Regions from separate parts of the Paenarthrobacter sp. NPDC090520 genome, predicted to be linked through region 4. Evidence: riboswitches for the same ligand, from Rfam matches in the RefSeq annotation. Region 4 holds a riboswitch; each other region holds the start of a gene.
The links. Region 4 has a riboswitch for thiamine pyrophosphate ahead of thiC (phosphomethylpyrimidine synthase ThiC). Riboswitches for the same ligand answer to the same signal wherever they lie in the genome.

Region 1 (4,638 bases), on a different contig from region 4:
GCGCCGTCGTCGCTGTTCCGCTGCGGAGCCATGCCGACCTCATGGTGACGGCCACCGGCCACGTCATCTCCCTGATCCCGGGCTCGCTGGTGGTGGAAGTGGACCGCTCCACCTCCACGCTCTACCTGCACGCGCTCAACATCTACGGAGAGGAAGATGTGCGGAAAATCCGGCACGAAGTACAGGACATCGAAGCCGGACTGATCAGGATCATGGGCACCCGCGAGGAAGTGGCAGCCCTTCGGGCTGAAGCCCCGGGCATGGAAGGAGCCTCACTGTGAAAGAACTGGTTCTCATTGTCACGGCTGTGATCCTCAGCCTCGCCGCGGCCGGGGCGATCATCCGGATCGCCGTTGGGCCGTCGTTGCTGGACCGCGTGCTCGCTTCCGACGTACTCCTGGCCATCCTTGGCGCTGCGCTGGCGGTGGATATGGCGGTCAACCGGCACCTGAACAACCTCATGCTCCTGGTTGCCTTGGCCGTGATCGGATTTATCGGATCGGTGACCGTTGCCCGGTTCGTGGCTGAGCGAAGGGGACAGGCCAATGACTCCTGATGCAACCGGCGTGGACCTCGTGATCGACGCCGTTACGGCAGTGTTCCTGGTGGTGGGCGCCCTGATGTCACTTGGTGCGGCCATCGGGTTGTTGCGTTTCCCGGACCTCATGAGCCGCATGCACGCGGCCACCAAACCGCAGGTGTTGGGCTTGTTCCTCATGCTTGCCGCGATCGGCCTGCAGATGCGCACCTGGTGGGTGTGGCCCGTGCTGCTGGTGGCTTGGATCTTCCAGTTGCTGACGGCACCCGTTGCGGCCCACATGGTGGGGCGTTCGGCCTACCGTACCAAGCATGGGCACCGTGAATTGCTCACCAAGGACGAGCTGGAAGCCGTGGTGCAGCGTGCGGCCGAGGGGCGTTCGGAGGACTAGGGCAACGCGGGGTCACTTCCGGCCCATCCGGACGTCCGCCATGGGCCGTGAGTGACCCCGCGTTGGTTCTAGACGATGTCCTGGGACTTGGCGAAGCGGGCGATGGCGCGCTGCGTACCCCGGCTGGCGAGGACCTGGATGAGGGTGCTGACAAACGCCGAGATGAGGGCGAACGTCAGCGCTGAGCGGAGGCTCGTCTCCATATCATCGTTGCCTTTGGGCGGCTTGTTGCCCGTGGCTTTTTCCCATCCCTTGTTGACCAGCTTGGTGCCAAGGAAACCCGCGCCGAGGCTCACGCCTGCGCCCAGAAGCTTGAGGAAGAAGTTCATGCCTTCAGCCTAACCTCAACAACCCGGCGGATCCTGCTTAGCCCCGGCTCGCCCTCTCCTTGAGGAAGGCGGCAAGGGAGCCCGGTGGTGCCAGCACGGGAACCACCTCATGATCCGCGGTCCACATGGCATCAACGGAGTCGAAACGGGAGATTTCCCTGAGCAGGTAGTACGTGGGCGGCATGAGTTGCAGCTTGCCCTCAGCCTCCGCGGACAGGATTCCGTCAACGGGCATCCACAGTGACTGCCAGGCCTCAGTGGTCTGGTGTTGCGGTGCGGCGTCCTGGGCAGGCTTGGCAACGTAAAAGTAGGTGTCGAAGCGCTTGGGCATGTCCACGGGCGTGATCCAGTTGGCCCACGGCCGAAGGGCGGCCGGATCCAACGTGAGGCCGGCTTCCTCCTGGACCTCGCGGATGGCGGCGGCGAGAACAGTGCCGGAGCTCCTGCATGCTTGGCTGCTGGCCGCGGAGGAATCCGGTTCTGCTGTGGCGATTGAGCTCAGCCGCCACTCCTTGGCATGTCGTTCCAGAAGCTCTGGTGCGTAGTCCCAGCCCTCGTAATCCCCAGTGTCCACGCGGCCGCCGGGGAACACCACCATGCCCGCCGCAAAGTCCATGGTGGAGACCCTGTGCTGGACAAAGGCCTCCAGCCCTGCAGACGTATCGCGGAGCAGGATCACGCTGGCTGCAAGGCGGGCTTCGGCAACTGGCTTGGCTGCGTCAGGATGGCTTGGGCCAGGAGTTTCCGTCATGCTGCCATTGTCTCAGCTACGTTGTGCGGCCCGGTCTGCGACCCCAAGGGCGGGGAACGGGGCGGAGAGCGGCCCCGCACGGATTTATGACCCGCTCCATGACCCCGCAAACCCCTTCAGGTGTAAACTGAACCTCGCCCATAAGGGCAGATTGATAACGACAGGGGAGCGCCGCCGTCGAACCTGCAGCGATGCAGGAGACGCGAGGGCGCTGAGAGTGCGGACAGCCGCAGACCCTCGAACCTGATCCGGTTAGTACCGGCGCAAGGGAGTCGAGCTTCTCAGAGTGTCCGGACCAGGGCGGCGTGAGCCAGCCGGGGTATCCGGGGAGCACTTTCCCCTCCTGTAACCTCAGGAGGCAAAGAAATGACCACGGCAAGCGTGAAGAAGACCAGTAACAACTGGCGCGTTGTAGACATTGTGGTGGCAGCGTTGATCGCCATCGCCGGCGGCGTGATTTTCTGGGCATGGTCCCAGGGCGCCGCAATCGTATCCATCCCCATGAACGCGGCCTACCCGCCGCTCACCGGCCTGATCGCCGGCGGCTGGATGATCCCGGCGGTGCTGGGCATGCTCATCATCCGCAAGCCCGGTGCGGCGCTGTTCTGCGAGGCCGTGGCCGCCACCGGCGAGCTCATCATGGGCTCCCAGTACGGCACCACGGTGCTCATCTCCGGCATCCTGCAGGGCCTCGGCGCCGAGCTGGTGTTCGCAGCGTTCCGTTACAAGAAGTTCAACCTGCCCACCTCGCTTCTCGCGGGTGCGGGCGCTGGCCTCTTCTGCGGCCTGAATGATTCCTTCCTCCCGTGGGGCTGGAACATCGCCTACGAAGCCGTCGACAAACTGGCCTACATCGCATTCTGCACAATCTCCGGTGCGATCATCGCCGGTGCCCTCTCCTGGGTTGCCACGCGCGGCCTGGCGAAGACCGGCGTGCTGAGCGCTTTCGCATCCCGCAAGGCTGCGTCGGAGCCTGTCTTCAACTGATGGCCGCCACAAACAGCGGCCGGCCCGCCGCCATCTCGGCCGAGGGCTGGGGATGGCGGCACGCCGGACGGTCCACCCCTGCCATCCACGGATTGGACCTGCGGATCGAACCCGGGGAGCGCGTGCTCCTGCTGGGTCCCTCCGGAGCCGGCAAGTCGACGCTCCTGCACGCCTTGGCCGGGGTGTTGGGCGACGAGGAAGACGACTCGGACGAGACCGGCTCCCTGCTGATCGACGGCGGACTGCCGCGCGAACAGCGGGGCCGCGCCGGTTTGATGCAGCAGGACCCGGAAACGCAGGTGGTCCTGTCCCGCGTGGGCGACGACGCAGCGTTTGGTGCCGAGAACCTCGCCGTTCCGAGGGCAGAGATTTGGGCGCGCGTCCATGAGGCGCTCGACGACGTCGGGTTGCGTACCGCTGCAGATGGCGGCTTGGCGCTGGATCACCCGACGGCGGCACTCTCCGGCGGGCAGAAGCAGCGCCTTGCGCTTGCCGGCATTCTGGCGATGCGGACAGGGCTGCTCCTCCTGGACGAGCCGACAGCCAACCTGGACCCGGCCGGCGTGCTGGAAGTCCGCGACGCCGTTGGCCGCTGCCTGGACAAGACCGGTGCAACCCTGGTGGTGGTGGAGCACCGGGTATCGGTCTGGAAGGACCTCGTTGACCGGATCGTGGTCCTGCAACCCGGCGGAGGGGTTCTCCTGGACGGGCAGCCGGACCACGTGCTTTCCGAGGCCCGCACCATGCTCATTGATGCGGGCGTGTGGGTTCCCGGCTATGTTCCACGAACCCGTGCACGGACCCTCGTCCCCGAGATGGCACCGTTGCTCCTGGCAGCGCAAGACCTGGCTGTGTCCCGGGAAAAGCCCCGGCGTCGCGGCTTCAAGAGCATCCCGCCCGTGCCGGTCCAAGCCGGGGTTACCGCGCAGGTCAGGGCCGGACAAGCACTGACCATCACGGGTCCGAACGGCGCGGGCAAGTCCACGTTCGCGCTCACGATGGCGGGCCTTCTGGCGCCGGTGCACGGCAAGGTGTCTGCCGCCGTCGAACTTTCCCAAGGCGCCGGGATCGATCCGTTCGCGTGGAAAGCAGACCAGCTGATCTCCCGAATCGGCACCGTTTTCCAGGAACCGGAGCACCAGTTCGTCACGGGCAAGGTCCTGGACGAGCTCATGTTCGGCCCCAGGCATCTGGGCCACGGCGAGGAACGCGTGGACGAACTGCTTGAGCGGCTCCGGCTGACGCACTTGGTGGACGCGAATCCCTATACCCTGTCCGGCGGTGAAAAGCGCAGGCTGTCCGTGGCGACGGTCCTCGCCGCACATCCCCAAGTGCTGGTGCTCGATGAACCAACCTTCGGCCAGGACGCCAATACCTGGGCCGAACTGGCCTCGTTCCTGTCGGAGCTGTTGGACCAAGGAACGGCCGTAGTCTCGGTGACCCACGACGAGGAATTCAGCGCTGTCCTTGGCGGCGCGGAACTGCACCTCACGCCAGCGAACCAGGCAGAGAAGCAGGAAGCTGGTGCGTCATGAGGGAGACCTTGAGCCTGAGCGGCAACCATGCCCTGTTGACCCGGGCCAACCCTTTGGCAAAGTTCGTGGCCGTTTTCCTGATTTCCATGGTGCTGGCCCTGTCCATC
Region 2 (4,638 bases), on a different contig from region 4:
TGCAGGTAACCAAGGATCCCGTCGGGCATAAGGGTGCACGCCTGACCAGCCAGATTTCCCTTCCGGGCCGCTACCTGGTGTACGTTCCCGGCGGTTCCATGACGGGCATCTCACGCAAGTTGCCCGACGTCGAGCGCAACCGCCTCAAGCGGATCCTCAAGGACCGTTTGCCGGAGAACGCCGGGGTCATTGTCCGTACGGCAGCCGAAGGGGCCTCGGAAGAGGAACTGACCCACGACATCAACCGCCTCCGCGCCCAGTGGGAGGGGATTGAGGGCCAGGCCTCCTCCACGAAGGTCCTGGCACCCGAGCTGCTTTATGGCGAGCCCGATTTGACCATCAAGGTGGTCCGTGACGTCTTCAACGAGGACTTCTCCAAGCTCATCGTTTCCGGCGATGATGCCTGGGACACCATTGAGGCTTATGTCACCTATGTTGCGCCGGACCTGGTGGGCCGGCTCGAGAAGTGGACCAAGGACCAGGACATTTTCTCGGCATGGCGCATCGACGAGCAGATCCACAAGGCCCTGGAACGCAAGGTCTTCCTGCCGTCGGGTGGATCCCTGGTGATCGACCGTACCGAGGCCATGACTGTGGTGGACGTCAACACCGGCAAGTTCACCGGCAGCGGTGGAAACCTGGAGGAGACCGTCACCAAGAACAACCTTGAGGCCGCCGAGGAAGTAGTCCGCCAGCTTCGCCTGCGCGATATCGGTGGCATCATCGTCATCGACTTCATCGACATGGTGCTCGAATCCAACCGGGACCTGGTGCTGCGCCGCCTGGTGGAATGCCTGGGCCGGGACCGTACCAAGCACCAAGTGGCGGAAGTGACCTCCCTTGGCCTGGTGCAGATGACGCGCAAGCGCATGGGCACAGGCCTGCTCGAGGTCTTTGGCGAGCAGTGCGAGCACTGTGCCGGACGCGGCGTGGTGACTCACGACGAACCTGTTGAGCACCGTCGTGCAAACGCTGTTGCCGCCGAGCAGCACCGGCCGCACACGGAAACCCAGCAGCAGCCTTCCAGCCGGACTGAGCGGAAGCGCCGCCGCGGCAAGGGCGGGGGACAGCCGGCAGAGAGCTCGACGCCGGTCCACACCGCAGCTTCGCCTGCGCCTTCGACGCCGGCTCCGGAGCCAGTGGATCCGGCACGGCAGGCCAAGGCCCAGGCCACCAGGGCTGCCCTGGCCACGATCGCCGCCGCAGCGCACGCTGCCCACCTGCACGACGACGAGGTTCACCGGGCCGAGGAAGAAGCACGTGCGGCGGCCGCCGCCGCAACCGGGGCTGGCGCAGAGCATTCTGATGAGGTGCCCGATTCGGGCGCCGTCGAGGGCGCCCCGCGTGCCACGCCGGTGCTCCGGTTTGGCGGTGAAGAGGTTGCCCTGCCCTTCGTGGAACACCACGAGGAGCCGGCTTCGGAGAAGCCTGCCATGACTCTGGACCTGTTGGCTGAGGCTTTCTCCCACCTGGGTGGGGGTCCCGTGGCTGTCGAAAGCCAGGCTGGGCCCGCTGCCACTGTTGCTGCTCCCGCGGAAACCGTCCCCTCCCGGCAGGATCCTGCGGAGGAAAGCGATCCGTCCAGTCGTGCCCGCGGCCGGCGTGGGCGCCGGAACCGCAGCGCCAGCCGGGCGCAGGGTGCCGCCAACGAGACCACGGTAGAGCACCATGAGGTGTCCGCGTCCACCGGTGGGGGAGCGGCCCATGAAGCCAAGGCGCCGCAGGAGCAGGCCAAGAGGGAGTCCGCTGCTTCTGAGCCGATTATCCTCGGCGTGGGGGTTCCGGCCTCGGAACTCTAGGCATTGCCAACGTCATGTAACCGACGAAGGGTCCGGCAGTAACTCCTGCCGGACCCTTCGTCCGTTAGGCTTGGTCACTGACACGGGGTGCCAGGCGTTGGGCCGGGCTGAGATCCAGACCCGTTGAACCTGTCCGGTTAGCACCGGCGAAGGGATGTCCCTCATGACTTCATCGTTGAAATCAGCCGTCTACGCCGTCGCAAACACCGGCCGGCGGACCCCGCGCGTCCTTAGCATCGCGGGCTCCGACCCCTCCGGCGGCGCTGGAATCCAGGCAGACCTGAAAAGCATTGCCGCCCACGGCGGCTACGGAATGGCCGTGGTCACGGCGCTCACGGCGCAAAACACTTTGGGCGTCACCGCCGTCCATGTTCCGCCCGTGGACTTCCTTAGGCAGCAGCTTGAGGCGATCAGCAGCGACGTATCCATCGACGCCGTCAAGATCGGGATGCTGGGAGACGCCGAGGTGATTGGCGAGGTGCGTCGCTGGCTGGAGGAGGTGCGCCCCGCCGTCGTGGTCCTTGACCCGGTGATGGTAGCTACCAGTGGTGACCGCCTCCTCCGGGAATCCGCCGAAGCCGCCCTGCGCAGCCTTTTGCCGGTGGCGGACCTCATCACCCCCAACATTCCTGAACTCGCCATGCTGCTGGGCGAGCCGGAAGCGACGGATTGGTCCACTGCCCTCGAACAAGGCAAGCGGCTCGCGGCCGAATGTGGAAACACCGTGCTGGTGAAGGGCGGACACTTGGCGGGAGCCGAGTGTCCCGATGCGCTCGTTAATACCAGTGGATTGCTGCGGCAGGACCTTGTCTCGGTGGCGGGGCCACGGGTGGAGACGAAGAACAGCCATGGAACGGGCTGCTCGTTGTCCTCGGCCCTGGCTACGGTCCAGGCGCGGACGGGAGACTGGGAAGCGTCGCTGCGGGAGGTCAAACCCTGGCTCCTGCAGGCCCTGGCCACCGCGGATGTGCTGGAGGTGGGCCATGGCAGTGGCCCCATCAACCACTTCCACCATGCACAGCAGGCCGAAGGCCCGGGGGCTTTCGCCGCCCGCCTGTGGGAGGAAGCGGCACCTGAGCTGGACGCCATCCATGGCCTCGAATTCATCCAGGGGCTGGAGTCGGGCAGCCTTCCCGAGCCACAGTTCAACTATTACCTCGCGCAGGATGCCCTTTACCTGAACGGCTACTCGCGGGTGCTGGCACGGGCAGGTGCCCTCGCTCCCACCGAGGAAGAGCAGCTGTTCTGGGCCAGGTCCTCGCAGCTCTGCCTCGAAGTCGAATCCGAACTGCACCGCAATTGGCTGAGCACGCGGGAGGCCGCAACCCACACCGGACCTGTCACCAAGGCCTACGTGGACCACCTTCTGGCGGCGTCGGCCTCTGGAAGTTACGGTGTGCTGCTCGCGGCCATCCTGCCCTGTTACTGGCTCTACGCCGAGGTGGGACACCGGCTCCACGCAAGTTACGTCACAGCAGGTTCCCCGTCGGAGCACGCGTATGCGGACTGGTTGAAGACCTACGCCGATGAAGACTTTGCCGAGGCCACCCGCAAGGCCATCGGCTTTACGGCCGCGGCCGCGGTCGTCGCCTCCAGCCACGACCGGGCCGCCATGGTGGAGGCTTTCGCCCATTCGTGCCGCTACGAGACGGCCTTCTTTGACGCCCCGCGGTTGCACGCGTAAAGGCCGCCCGCGCGTCGAAGTGGTGAATTCCCGGCAAAGTGTCCCGGAGCCTGTAGGCTGTATGGGCACGGTGCCGGGAAAGTCCGTTCCTACTGGTGACTAGCGTCACGCGGTGGCTTCCGGACCCGGCCTCATTTGCAGCCGAGGGTCGAACTAGCGTAATCTTGATCTTCGGTGCTTACGCCAACACTTGGGTTATGCCCCCTGGAATTATTCACGGGATGACTCGCGGGCTTCGATCTGGAGTCCACGGCGTTGAGGCACAGCGTGAACCAGGCCTGATTCCGGTTCGAGTTCCGCACGCAAATTTAGTAAGAAACGTCGAGAGAAGTGAGTACCCCAGTGGTGTACGCGATTGTCCGCGCAGGCGGCCGCCAAGAAAAGGTTTCCGTTGGAGACTACGTAACGCTGAACCGCGTCCCCGGTGGAGCCGGCAGCACGCTTGAGCTGCCCGCCTTGCTCCTGGTTGACGGCGACAAGGTCACCTCCGCTGCTGCGGACCTGGCCAAGGTGAAGGTCACGGCCGAGATCCTGGAGGACCTCCGTGGTCCCAAGATCGTCATCCAGAAGTTCAAGAACAAGACCGGCTACAAGAAGCGCCAGGGTCACCGTCAGGAACTGACCAAGATCAAGATCACGAGCATCGCGTAACTTTCCTTACGCAGTTCAGATTTTCAGTTTCCCCACATATTTAGAGGCAGGCATTTCACATGGCACACAAAAAAGGCGCGAGCTCCACTCGCAACGGTCGTGACTCCAACGCACAGCGCCTCGGCGTCAAGCGTTTCGGTGGCCAGGTAGTTTCCGCAGGCGAAATCATCGTTCGCCAGCGTGGAACCCACTTCCACCCCGGTGCAGGCGTGGGTCGCGGTGGCGACGACACCCTGTTCGCACTCCAGGCTGGTGCGGTTGAGTTCGGTACTCGCCGCGGCCGTCGCGTAGTGAACATCGTTGCTGCTGCAGCTGCAGAGTAACAACACGTTCTGAACCGGTGGAGCGGGCCCAAAAGGCCCGCTCCACCGTTCTTTTAACCGCATTACAATCGTTCGGGGCGCCCGGTGTGCGCCGGACATGGCATTCGCGCTGTTTACAGCGACAGAGGAGATAGACGTGGCGAGCTTTGTAGACCGGGTAGTCCTGCACGTTTCAGGCGGT
Region 3 (4,638 bases), 350 kb from region 4:
TTCAGTCCGACCTCCTTCAGCAGTTGGAGGACAGGAAGGGCCGAGCCGGAATCTATCTGCTCCTGGGCACCCTTGTAGCTCAGCTTCGCGCGGCTCCGGACCTTGGCGCGCGCGACGGAGACGGACACGACGTCCGCTTTTGCATCAAGGTCGAAGTCCCACACGAACGCCCCGCAATCCTGCCCGGCCAGCAGGCTGCCGGCATGCTCGCTGATCACCTCCGGGTGGAGGGGAATCCGGCCGTCGGGAGCGTAGTAGGTCTGGCCGCGCTGCCTGGTTTCCGCGTCCAAGGCTCCATCGGGCACAACAAAAGAGGGGACGTCCGCAATGGCGTAAAGGACTTTGTAGCCTTCGCCTGAATGGTCGATGAAAAGGGCCTGGTCCAAGTCGGTGGAAGTGGCGGGATCAATGGTGACGAAAGGAACGTCGAGCAAATCCCGGGCGGGGAGTTGATGGTGTTCAACGGCCGCGCGAGCCTCAGCCAACGCATCGCCGGGGTACTCGCCGGGCAGTTCCAGCTCGGTCCTGAGCGCAGCCAGGGACTCCGCGAGCTGGTCGGAAGAATCGTCGACGTTGGGCGCTATCCGATGATGTGACACGAAAGTCAGACTAGCCCGAATTCGACGGATAGTCTTGGAACATGGGCACCTCCACAGGCCGCAACGACTCCCCGGGACAGCTCGCCGCCGGGCTGCTGGGTGCCATGGCCTACGGGGAGTTGTCCGCCTTTGGCCGGTTGTCCTCCGACTCCCGGTTGGCACCGACGCTTCGCGAACGGGCCATGCTGGCGAAGATCGCTGTTGGCGCCTTCGGAAACTATGCCGTGATCAGTGGCAGGCTCACCGAAATGGGGAACGACCCTGAGGACGCCATGCTCCCGTTCCAGGGTTCGTTCGACCATTTCCACGAGCGGACCCCGCCGGGAGACTGGTTCGAGTCGGTGACGAAGGCTTATGTCATCGACACCGTATCGGCGGACTTTTACCGAACGGTCGCCGGGTTCCTCGATTCCGGGATCCAGCATTTCGTCCAGCAGGTTTGCTCGGCCGATCAAGCTACCGAAGCCCTGCGGATCCTGCTGCGCCGGGCCCTGCGGGATGACCCCCGGCTGGCTTCGCGGCTCTCGCTCTGGGGCCGCCGGATTGTGGGGGAGGCCCTCACCCAGGCCCAGCGGGTGGGCTTGGAGCACCCGGACCTGGGACCACTGTTGCGCGATGGACACGGATCCCGTGCCGCAGTCCATCAGCTCACCGCAGAGCTGGCCGAACGGCACGGGCGCCGCATGACGGGGCTTGGGCTGACGGCCTAGGCCGCGTCGAGCGCCGAAAGCAGCGCCCGCGCGGCCGCCGTCGGGTCCTCCGCCTCGGTGATGGCGCGGACCACCACGATGCGGCTGGCACCGGCGGCAACTACTTGCTCCACATTTCCAAGGTCAACCCCACCAATGGCGAACCAGGGCAGGTCCACCCCGGCTTGTTTTACGGCCTCCGCGGCATATGTGACCAAGTCCAGCCCCACAGCAGCGCGGCCCGGTTTGGTGGGTGTCGCCCAGAGCGGGCCTACGCAGAAGTAGTCCAGGCCACCAGGTCCCTGGGAAGCGGCCACAGCCGCGTCCACCTGCTCGGGCGAGTGGGTGGAGAGGCCGATTGTTTCCTCGACCGGGAGCAGCTCCCGGGCCGCCCCCAAAGGGATGTCCTTTTGGCCGATGTGGAACACCGGAGCCCCGGAAATACGGGCAACATCGGCGCGGTCGTTGACGGCCCAAAGGCGTCCGTGGCGGCTGGCAACCTTGTTCAGGACCTCCAGCAGTTCCAGTTCTTCGGCAGCCTCGAGCGTCTTGTCGCGGAGCTGGATAATGTCCACTCCGCCCTCGAACGCGGCGTCCACAAAGTCTTCGAAGTCGTCCTGCCGCCGGCGGGCGTCGGTGCACAAATACAGGCGGGCAGGGGAAAGGAGATCAGGCTGGGTCATGCAAACCAGAGTAGTTCCTCTAAACTGGGCACGTACTGCGGGAGCCGCGACGATCGTCTTTATGACTGTCCGGCTGAGAGGGCTTCAGCGCCGACCGCTTGACCTGATCCGGCTAGTACCGGCGTAGGGAAGGGAATCCATGGCACAAGCCATTCACGCAGACGTCGCCGTCATCGGCGGCGGCGTCATTGGACTCGGAATCGCGCATGAGGCGCGACGCCTGGGCCGTTCGGTGGTCCTCATCGATCCGGCACCGGCAAGTGGAGCAACCTTTGCCGCTGCCGGCATGCTGGCTCCCGTCAGCGAGCTCCATTACCAGGAGGAAGATCTCCTGGAACTCATGCTGGAATCGTCGCGGCGCTGGCCCGCCTTCGTGGACAGCCTCGCCGGGTCGAGGGAAGCCGCCGGATACCGCACGACGGCGACCATCGCCGTGGGTGCCGACGCCGCCGACCGCCGTGCGCTCGCGGACCTCCGGGCAGTCCAGGTGGCTGCGGGACTCCAGGTGGAGCCACTCCTGCTGAGGGATGCCCGTGGGCGGGAGCCGTTGTTGAGTCCGCAGGTATCCTGCGCGTTCCACATACCGGCGGACCATCAAGTGGATCCCCGCAAGCTGGCGGCGAGGCTTCTGGCCGGTTTGGCTGCCCACTGTCCCGCCGATACCAGTTGGATCGAGGGGACCGATTCCGGCTTCCACCTCCGGGAAACGGCCGTCCGCCTGCTCTGGGACGAAGGACGCGTAGCCGGCGTTGAATCCAGCAGCGGCAGGCGGGTCTCGGCCAAGGAAACAGTCCTTGCCAATGGCCTGGACGCTGCAACCGTCAACGGCCTCCCGGAGCAGCTCCATCTCCCGTTGCGGCCGGTCTACGGGGACATCCTCCGGCTCCGTGTCCCGGAATCCCTGCAGCCCCTTGTCACGTCGACCATCCGCGGAATGGTGCGGGGTGTGCCCGTCTACATCGTTCCCAGGGAGGACGGGACCGTGGTAGTCGGGGCCACCCAACGCGAAGACGGATTGTCTGCCAGTTCCAACGCCGTCTCGGCCGGCGGCGTCTACCAACTCCTGCGCGATGCCCAGGTCCTTGTGCCCGCCGTCGCAGAACTGGAACTCCTCGAAGCGACAGCCCGCGCCAGGCCGGGAACTCCGGACAATGCACCGTTGCTGGGACGGGTGGCCGGTGCCGGGGGGGAGGTCCAGGGCCTGATTGTCGCCACGGGCTTCTTCCGGCACGGAGTTCTCCTGACGCCCGTGGCTGCGGCCATCGTGGGCGGTTTGATGACCGGCCCGGCCGATCCCAGGTGGTCACGCTTCAGGCCGGACCGCTTTGCCCCGCAGGGAAGTGCACCCGCCATCCATACCTCCGCTCATACCGGACCATTCACCAAGGAATCAGCATGAACATCAAACTCAACGGAGCAGACCACGCAGTAGTGGACGGCGCCTCCGTCAGCACCCTCGTGACGTCCGTCACCGGCCGCGCACTGGACCACCGCGGACAGGCGGCCGACGGCGGCAAGTTGGGCGTCGCCGTCGCACGCAACTCGGAAGTGGTGCCGCGCAGCCAATGGGCCGCCACGGACCTCGCCGAAGGCGATGAACTGGAACTCGTTACCGCAGTCCAAGGAGGCTGAACCATGACCACAACAAGCACTGAAACCCGGATTGACCCGTTGGTCATTGACGGTGTTGAGCTTTCGTCCCGTCTCATCATGGGAACGGGAGGCGCTCCCAGCCTTGAAGGCCTCGGAGCCGCACTCCTGGCATCCGGGACGGAACTGACCACCGTGGCCATGCGGCGCTACTCTCCAGCGGAGGCAGGGTCGCTCTTCCAGCTCCTGGTGGACAACAACATCCGGGTGCTCCCCAACACTGCAGGCTGCTTTACGGCCAAGGACGCGGTGCTGACGGCCGAACTGGCCCGCGAGGCATTGGAGACCGACTGGGTCAAGCTTGAGGTCATCGCGGACGAACACACGCTCCTTCCCGACGCGGTGGAACTCGTGGAGGCCACGGAACAGTTGGTGAACCGGGGCTTCAAGGTCTTCGCGTACACCAACGACGATCCGGTGCTGGCCCTGCGCCTGGAGAACCTTGGTGCCACCGCCGTCATGCCGCTTGGCGCGCCGATCGGAACAGGCCTGGGTATCCTCAACCCGCACAACATTGAGGTCATCGTCTCCCGCGCTTCTGTTCCGGTGGTCCTGGACGCGGGCATCGGCACGGCCTCCGACGCGGCGCTTGCCATGGAGTTGGGGTGCGACGCCGTCCTCCTGGCCACCGCCGTGACCCGGGCCCAGAACCCGGCCCTGATGGGTGAGGCTTTCAAACACGCCGTCCTGTCCGGCCGGTTCGCCCGTCAGGCCGGACGGATTCCCCGGCGGGAGCATGCCCTGGCGTCCTCTGCCATGGAGGGCCGCGCAGAGTTCCTCTGACGTGGAAACACGTGTGGCCACCGCCCAACGGCGGTGGCCACACGAGTTTAAGGAACCGGAACTTTATGGGACCGGAACGTCCGGGACTGCCTAGAGGCGCAGGGCCTTGGTCAGGGCCGTAGTATCCCGCGAGGTGCGCGTACGGCCCAGGTAGACCACGGCGCCTGCCGCGGCAGCTGTACCCAGCACGATGGGCAGCACATAGGGAATCCACGTCAGCCCAGGCTGGTAGCC
Region 4 (4,638 bases):
AGGCAAAGCGGGCCGCAGCGGCTTCTGCACCGAAGGGCGCCGCTTTCGGCCAGGGTGCTGCGGACTTCGATCCGTCCTCGCTGAACCTGCCCAAGGGCTTCGACAAGTTCCTGGGCAAGTAGCCAGGTCCAGCCCAACTGCCGGCCGGTTGGATGTCGGTGCCGGGGAATAGGCTGATCCAATGCACAAGCAGCGCGTAGTTTTTGTCCATGGATTGGGCAGTTTCGGCGCGGCGGCGTGGCCGAAGCAACATGGCATGGCCTTGGACTACGACGCCCTGTTCCTGCGCCGCCACGGGTTCCACCCCGTGGCGGAACCCGAGGAATCGGATGTGGCTGCCGACGTCGCAATCCTGCTTGATTCGCTGGCCAGCTCCGGCGGTGGGCACGTGGTGGCACACGAGCAAGGCGCCATCTCCGCCATGCTTGCGGCGGTGGAGCGCCCGGACCTGGTGCATTCCCTGGTCCTTGTTGAGCCTGCGTGCCTGTCCTTGACAGCGGAGTTGCCCGCCACGGCTTCACACCGTGCCCTCATGGAACCGCTTTTCGAGATCCGGAACCAACTGAACGACGCCGACTACGAACGCGAATACTTCCGGCGCGCCTTTTCTGCCGAGGCCGGCGGGCAGGAAACACCCGAGGCCAGGCGTTCCGCCAAGAGGCTGCGGCTGCAGGCACCCCCGTGGGAAGCGCAACTGCACATCGTTCCGGGAGTACCTACCTTGGTCCTCACAGGCGGTTGGGAACCGCTCTACGAGGAGATCGCAGCATATCTGCAGGAAACCGGTGCCCTCCGCTGCGCGGCGGCGGGAGGGCACCGGCCCCAGGACTCGGCGGATGGAGACCGGATCATCCGGAAGTTCATCGCCGAGGTTGGGCGGGCCAGCTCAGTTCGCGCGTCCTGACCCTGCAGGCACCTGCAGCTCGGGCAGGTAGACCTTGCCTCCTGCCGCGAGGAACTCCTGGCTCTTTTCCCGCATGCCGCTGTACATGTCCGCAATCGCTGCCTGGGCTTCGGCAGAACCGTATTCATCCCGGATGTCCTGGCTGATGCGCATCGAGCAGAACTTGGGTCCGCACATGGAGCAGAAGTGTGCCGTCTTGGCCGGTTCGGCCGGAAGCGTCTCGTCGTGGAAGGATTCCGCGGTTACCGGGTCCAGGGACAAGGCGAACTGGTCCCGCCAACGGAATTCGAAGCGCGCCTTGGAGAGGGCGTCGTCGCGTTCGTTCGCACCGGGATGTCCCTTGGCGAGGTCCGCGGCATGGGCTGCGATCTTATACGTGATCACACCTGTCTTGACGTCGTCCTTGTTGGGCAGGCCCAGGTGTTCCTTGGGAGTCACGTAGCACAGCATGGCCGTGCCGTAGCGGGCAATCTCCGTGGCTCCAATGGCCGAGGTGATGTGGTCGTAGCCGGGCGCGACGTCCGTCACGAGGGGTCCCAGGGTGTAGAACGGGGCGCCCTTGCACAATTCCTGCTGCCGTTCCACGTTCTCCCGGACCAGGTGGAACGGGATGTGCCCCGGCCCTTCCACCATGACCTGGACGTCGTACTCCCATGCACGCTGGGTCAGTTCGGCCAAGGTGTCCAACTCGGCGAACTGCGCGGCATCGTTGGCGTCGGCGGTGGCACCGGGACGCAGTCCGTCACCGAGCGAGAACGCGACATCGTATTTGGCGAAGATTTCGCACAGCTCATCGAAGTGGGTGTAGAGGAAGTTCTCCTCGTGGTGGGCCAGGCACCAGCCCGCCATGATGGAGCCGCCACGCGAAACGATTCCCGTCACCCGGTTGGCCGTCAGCGGAACGTAGCGAAGGAGGACCCCCGCGTGGATCGTCATGTAGTCCACGCCCTGTTCGCACTGCTCAATCACCGTGTCACGGAAGATCTCCCAGGTGAGTTTGTTGGCTTCGCCGTTGACCTTCTCCAGCGCCTGGTAGATGGGAACGGTGCCGATGGGAACGGGGGAGTTCCGGATGATCCACTCGCGGGTGGTGTGGATGTCATCACCGGTGGACAAGTCCATGACGGTGTCTGCGCCCCATTGGGTGGCCCACTGCAGCTTGTCGACTTCCTCGGCGATGGAGCTGGTCACGGCTGAATTGCCGATGTTGGCGTTGATCTTCACCAGGAACGCCTTGCCGATGATCATCGGCTCGGACTCAGGGTGGTTGATGTTGTTCGGGATGATGGCGCGGCCGGCCGCTACTTCGCTGCGAACCAGTTCGACGTCGCAGTTTTCCCGCAGCGCCACAAAGCGCATTTCCGGGGTCACGATGCCTTGCTTGGCATAGTGCATTTGCGTGACGGTCCTGCCTTCGATGGCGCGGAGGGGAACGGGCTGGGCACCCTTCCATTCCGCCGAGGCCGCCCCGCGGCGGACAGCCGACTTGCCGTCGTCGAGCAGGTTGCGTTCGCGGCCGCTGTAGCTTTCCGTGTCCCTGCGTTCTTCAATCCAGGGCTGCCGGAAAGGACGCAGGCCCACTACCGGGTCGCTGCCTGGCCCGGCGGTGCGGTACACCTGCAAGGGAGCGTTGGCCTGGCCGTTCGGCGATGGTTCCAACGCGATTTCGGTGACCGGTACGCGGATGCCGTGGCGGGGATCTTCCAGCCAGGCCAGCGAATGGGACTTCAGCGACTGCGTGACCGTCTCCTCTGCCGTAGCAGACTGGTTTTGGGCAGGGCTGTGCTGTGTTTCTGTGGTGCTCAAGGATTACTCACTTCCTTCGCCGGCATTACCCGGACAGGTTCAACGGTCGCAGACTGCCTCAGTCCGATCTCAGCCCCTGCAAGGGCCCCCGTGTGGTCGTAGACGAAGCTACCACAGCTCCCTGGGTGGTCCCAGTCACAAGCCATCCGGCAGGGCGTGGCTCGTGGGGGAGCACTAGGCTTTTGCCATGGCGAACATCATCGAATTCACCGGTCCCGTGCTGCTCGGAGCCGAGGACGAGCGCCGGGGGCTATGGTCCGTGGATGGCCTGCTGACGTTCATCCGGCCCGCGGCCCGGCCGGACGCCGTGCTGGATGGCTGGGTCCTCCCGGGTTTCGTGGACGCCCACTGCCACATCGGCCTCGGTCCGGGCGGATCGGTGGATGAGGCGACCACCTTGGCCCAGGCGCAAACCGACCTCGCCGCCGGCACGCTGCTGATCAGGGACGCCGGTTCACCCAGCGATACCCGTTGGGTCCAGCAGCGCAAAGATCTCCCGCGGCTCATCCGGGCAGGGCGGCACATCGCGCGGAGCCGCCGCTATCTTCGAGGCCTGGGCCACGAGGTGGAGCCCGAAGAGCTGGTGGAGACAGTGCGCAAGGAAGCCCGCGCCGGCGATGGCTGGGTCAAACTGGTGGGCGACTGGATAGACCGTGGCGTTGGAGACCTCGCCCCGTCATTTCCTGCCGCCGTGGTCAAGGATGCCATTGCCGCTGCGCACGACGAAGGGGCCCGCGTGACCGCGCACTGCTTCGCCGAAGACACCGTGGACCAGATGCTCGACGCCGGCATTGACTGCATCGAGCACGCTACCGGTCTCTTGCCGCGGCATGTGCCCCGTTTGGTGGAGCAGCAGGTGCCGATCGTCCCCACGCTGGTGAACATCGCTACTTTTCCGGACATCGCCGCACAAGCAAGGCCCAAGTTCCCCGACTATGCGCAGCACATGACTGCCCTGTGGGAGCGGCGCCGCGAACGCGTCCTGGAGGCCTTCGAAGCAGGAGTCTCCGTCTACGCGGGTACGGACGCCGGGAGCGTCATCAACCACGGCCGTATCGCGGACGAAATGCAGGAACTGCACGACGCCGGCCTGCCGCCTGCCGCTGTGCTCAACGCTGCCACTTGGGGCGCCCGTGAGTGGCTGGGAGCCGACGCCATCAGCGAAGGCGCGAGTGCCGACGTCGTGCTTTGCGCTGCTGATCCGCGGCAGGAGCTGGCCACAGTCCACAAGCTGAAGAGTGTGGTGTTGCGTGGAACGGTGATCCGCTAGGAATAAATTGAAGCTTCAAGTAATTTAGATAAGTAGAACGCGCCGAACAGCGGCCACCTTCATTACCGGGAGTTTCATATGACCACCTCATCCACCCAGGACCTGCTGCCTGCCGAACTCACCATGGGCACGGTGATGCTCAAGGTCGGCGACATGAAAGTCATGAGCGACTACTACCAGCGCGCCCTGGGTCTCCAGGTGGTAGCGGAGCAGGACGGCGGAGTGTATTTGGGCCGCTTGGGCAAGCCTGTGGTCCACCTTGCCCCCGCTGCCGGCCTTCAGATCCCCGGTCGGGGCGAGGCGGGCCTCTTCCACACGGCAATCCTCTTCGAAGACCAGCCGTCTTTGGCCGCCACGATTGCGACCGCCGCGCAGTACGAGCCGCGGGCCTTCGTTGGCAGCGCGGACCATTTGGTGAGCGAAGCTTTCTATTTCACCGATCCCGAAGGCAATGGCATCGAGCTGTACTACGACAAGCCCCGCGAGGTCTGGCAGTGGGACGGGAAGAACGTGGTGATGGATAACGTGGCGCTTCCGCCGCAGGCCTACCTCCAGCAGTACCTGAGTGAAGAGGCTGTGACCGGACAGGCCCGGGCCGGCGCGGGGATCGGGCATGTCCACCTGCAGGTGGGTGACGTGGCCACGGCGCAGAAGTTCT

Region 1: another riboswitch for thiamine pyrophosphate. It lies ahead of ACIQTZ_RS21290 (ECF transporter S component); the one in region 4 lies ahead of thiC (phosphomethylpyrimidine synthase ThiC).
Region 2: another riboswitch for thiamine pyrophosphate. It lies ahead of thiD (bifunctional hydroxymethylpyrimidine kinase/phosphomethylpyrimidine kinase); the one in region 4 lies ahead of thiC (phosphomethylpyrimidine synthase ThiC).
Region 3: another riboswitch for thiamine pyrophosphate. It lies ahead of thiO (glycine oxidase ThiO); the one in region 4 lies ahead of thiC (phosphomethylpyrimidine synthase ThiC).

What each region holds. Positions count from the first base shown of each region.
Region 1 covers NZ_JBIVXM010000025.1:23,205-27,842, reverse strand. The annotation lists gene ACIQTZ_RS21315 (Na+/H+ antiporter subunit E) at 1-281, shown strand, start outside; gene ACIQTZ_RS21310 (monovalent cation/H+ antiporter complex subunit F) at 278-556, shown strand; gene mnhG (monovalent cation/H(+) antiporter subunit G) at 546-929, shown strand; gene ACIQTZ_RS21300 (DUF4235 domain-containing protein) at 998-1,258, opposite strand; gene ACIQTZ_RS21295 (NUDIX hydrolase) at 1,296-2,009, opposite strand; TPP riboswitch at 2,162-2,297, shown strand; gene ACIQTZ_RS21290 (ECF transporter S component) at 2,376-2,996, shown strand; gene ACIQTZ_RS21285 (ABC transporter ATP-binding protein) at 2,996-4,531, shown strand; gene ACIQTZ_RS21280 (energy-coupling factor transporter transmembrane component T family protein) at 4,528-4,638, shown strand, end outside.
Region 2 covers NZ_JBIVXM010000002.1:61,026-65,663, forward strand. The annotation lists gene ACIQTZ_RS02930 (Rne/Rng family ribonuclease) at 1-1,799, shown strand, start outside; TPP riboswitch at 1,873-1,971, shown strand; gene thiD (bifunctional hydroxymethylpyrimidine kinase/phosphomethylpyrimidine kinase) at 1,963-3,483, shown strand; gene rplU (50S ribosomal protein L21) at 3,826-4,134, shown strand; gene rpmA (50S ribosomal protein L27) at 4,194-4,457, shown strand; gene obgE (GTPase ObgE) at 4,594-4,638, shown strand, end outside.
Region 3 covers NZ_JBIVXM010000001.1:169,598-174,235, forward strand. The annotation lists gene ACIQTZ_RS00910 (RNB domain-containing ribonuclease) at 1-599, opposite strand, end outside; gene ACIQTZ_RS00915 (ferritin-like fold-containing protein) at 641-1,309, shown strand; gene thiE (thiamine phosphate synthase) at 1,306-1,971, opposite strand; TPP riboswitch at 1,999-2,118, shown strand; gene thiO (glycine oxidase ThiO) at 2,111-3,370, shown strand; gene thiS (sulfur carrier protein ThiS) at 3,367-3,603, shown strand; gene ACIQTZ_RS00935 (thiazole synthase) at 3,607-4,404, shown strand; gene ACIQTZ_RS00940 (hypothetical protein) at 4,495-4,638, opposite strand, start outside.
Region 4 covers NZ_JBIVXM010000001.1:523,668-528,305, forward strand. The annotation lists gene ffh (signal recognition particle protein) at 1-122, shown strand, start outside; gene ACIQTZ_RS02490 (alpha/beta fold hydrolase) at 182-904, shown strand; gene thiC (phosphomethylpyrimidine synthase ThiC) at 887-2,710, opposite strand; TPP riboswitch at 2,705-2,812, opposite strand; gene ACIQTZ_RS02500 (amidohydrolase family protein) at 2,898-3,980, shown strand; gene ACIQTZ_RS02505 (VOC family protein) at 4,059-4,638, shown strand, end outside.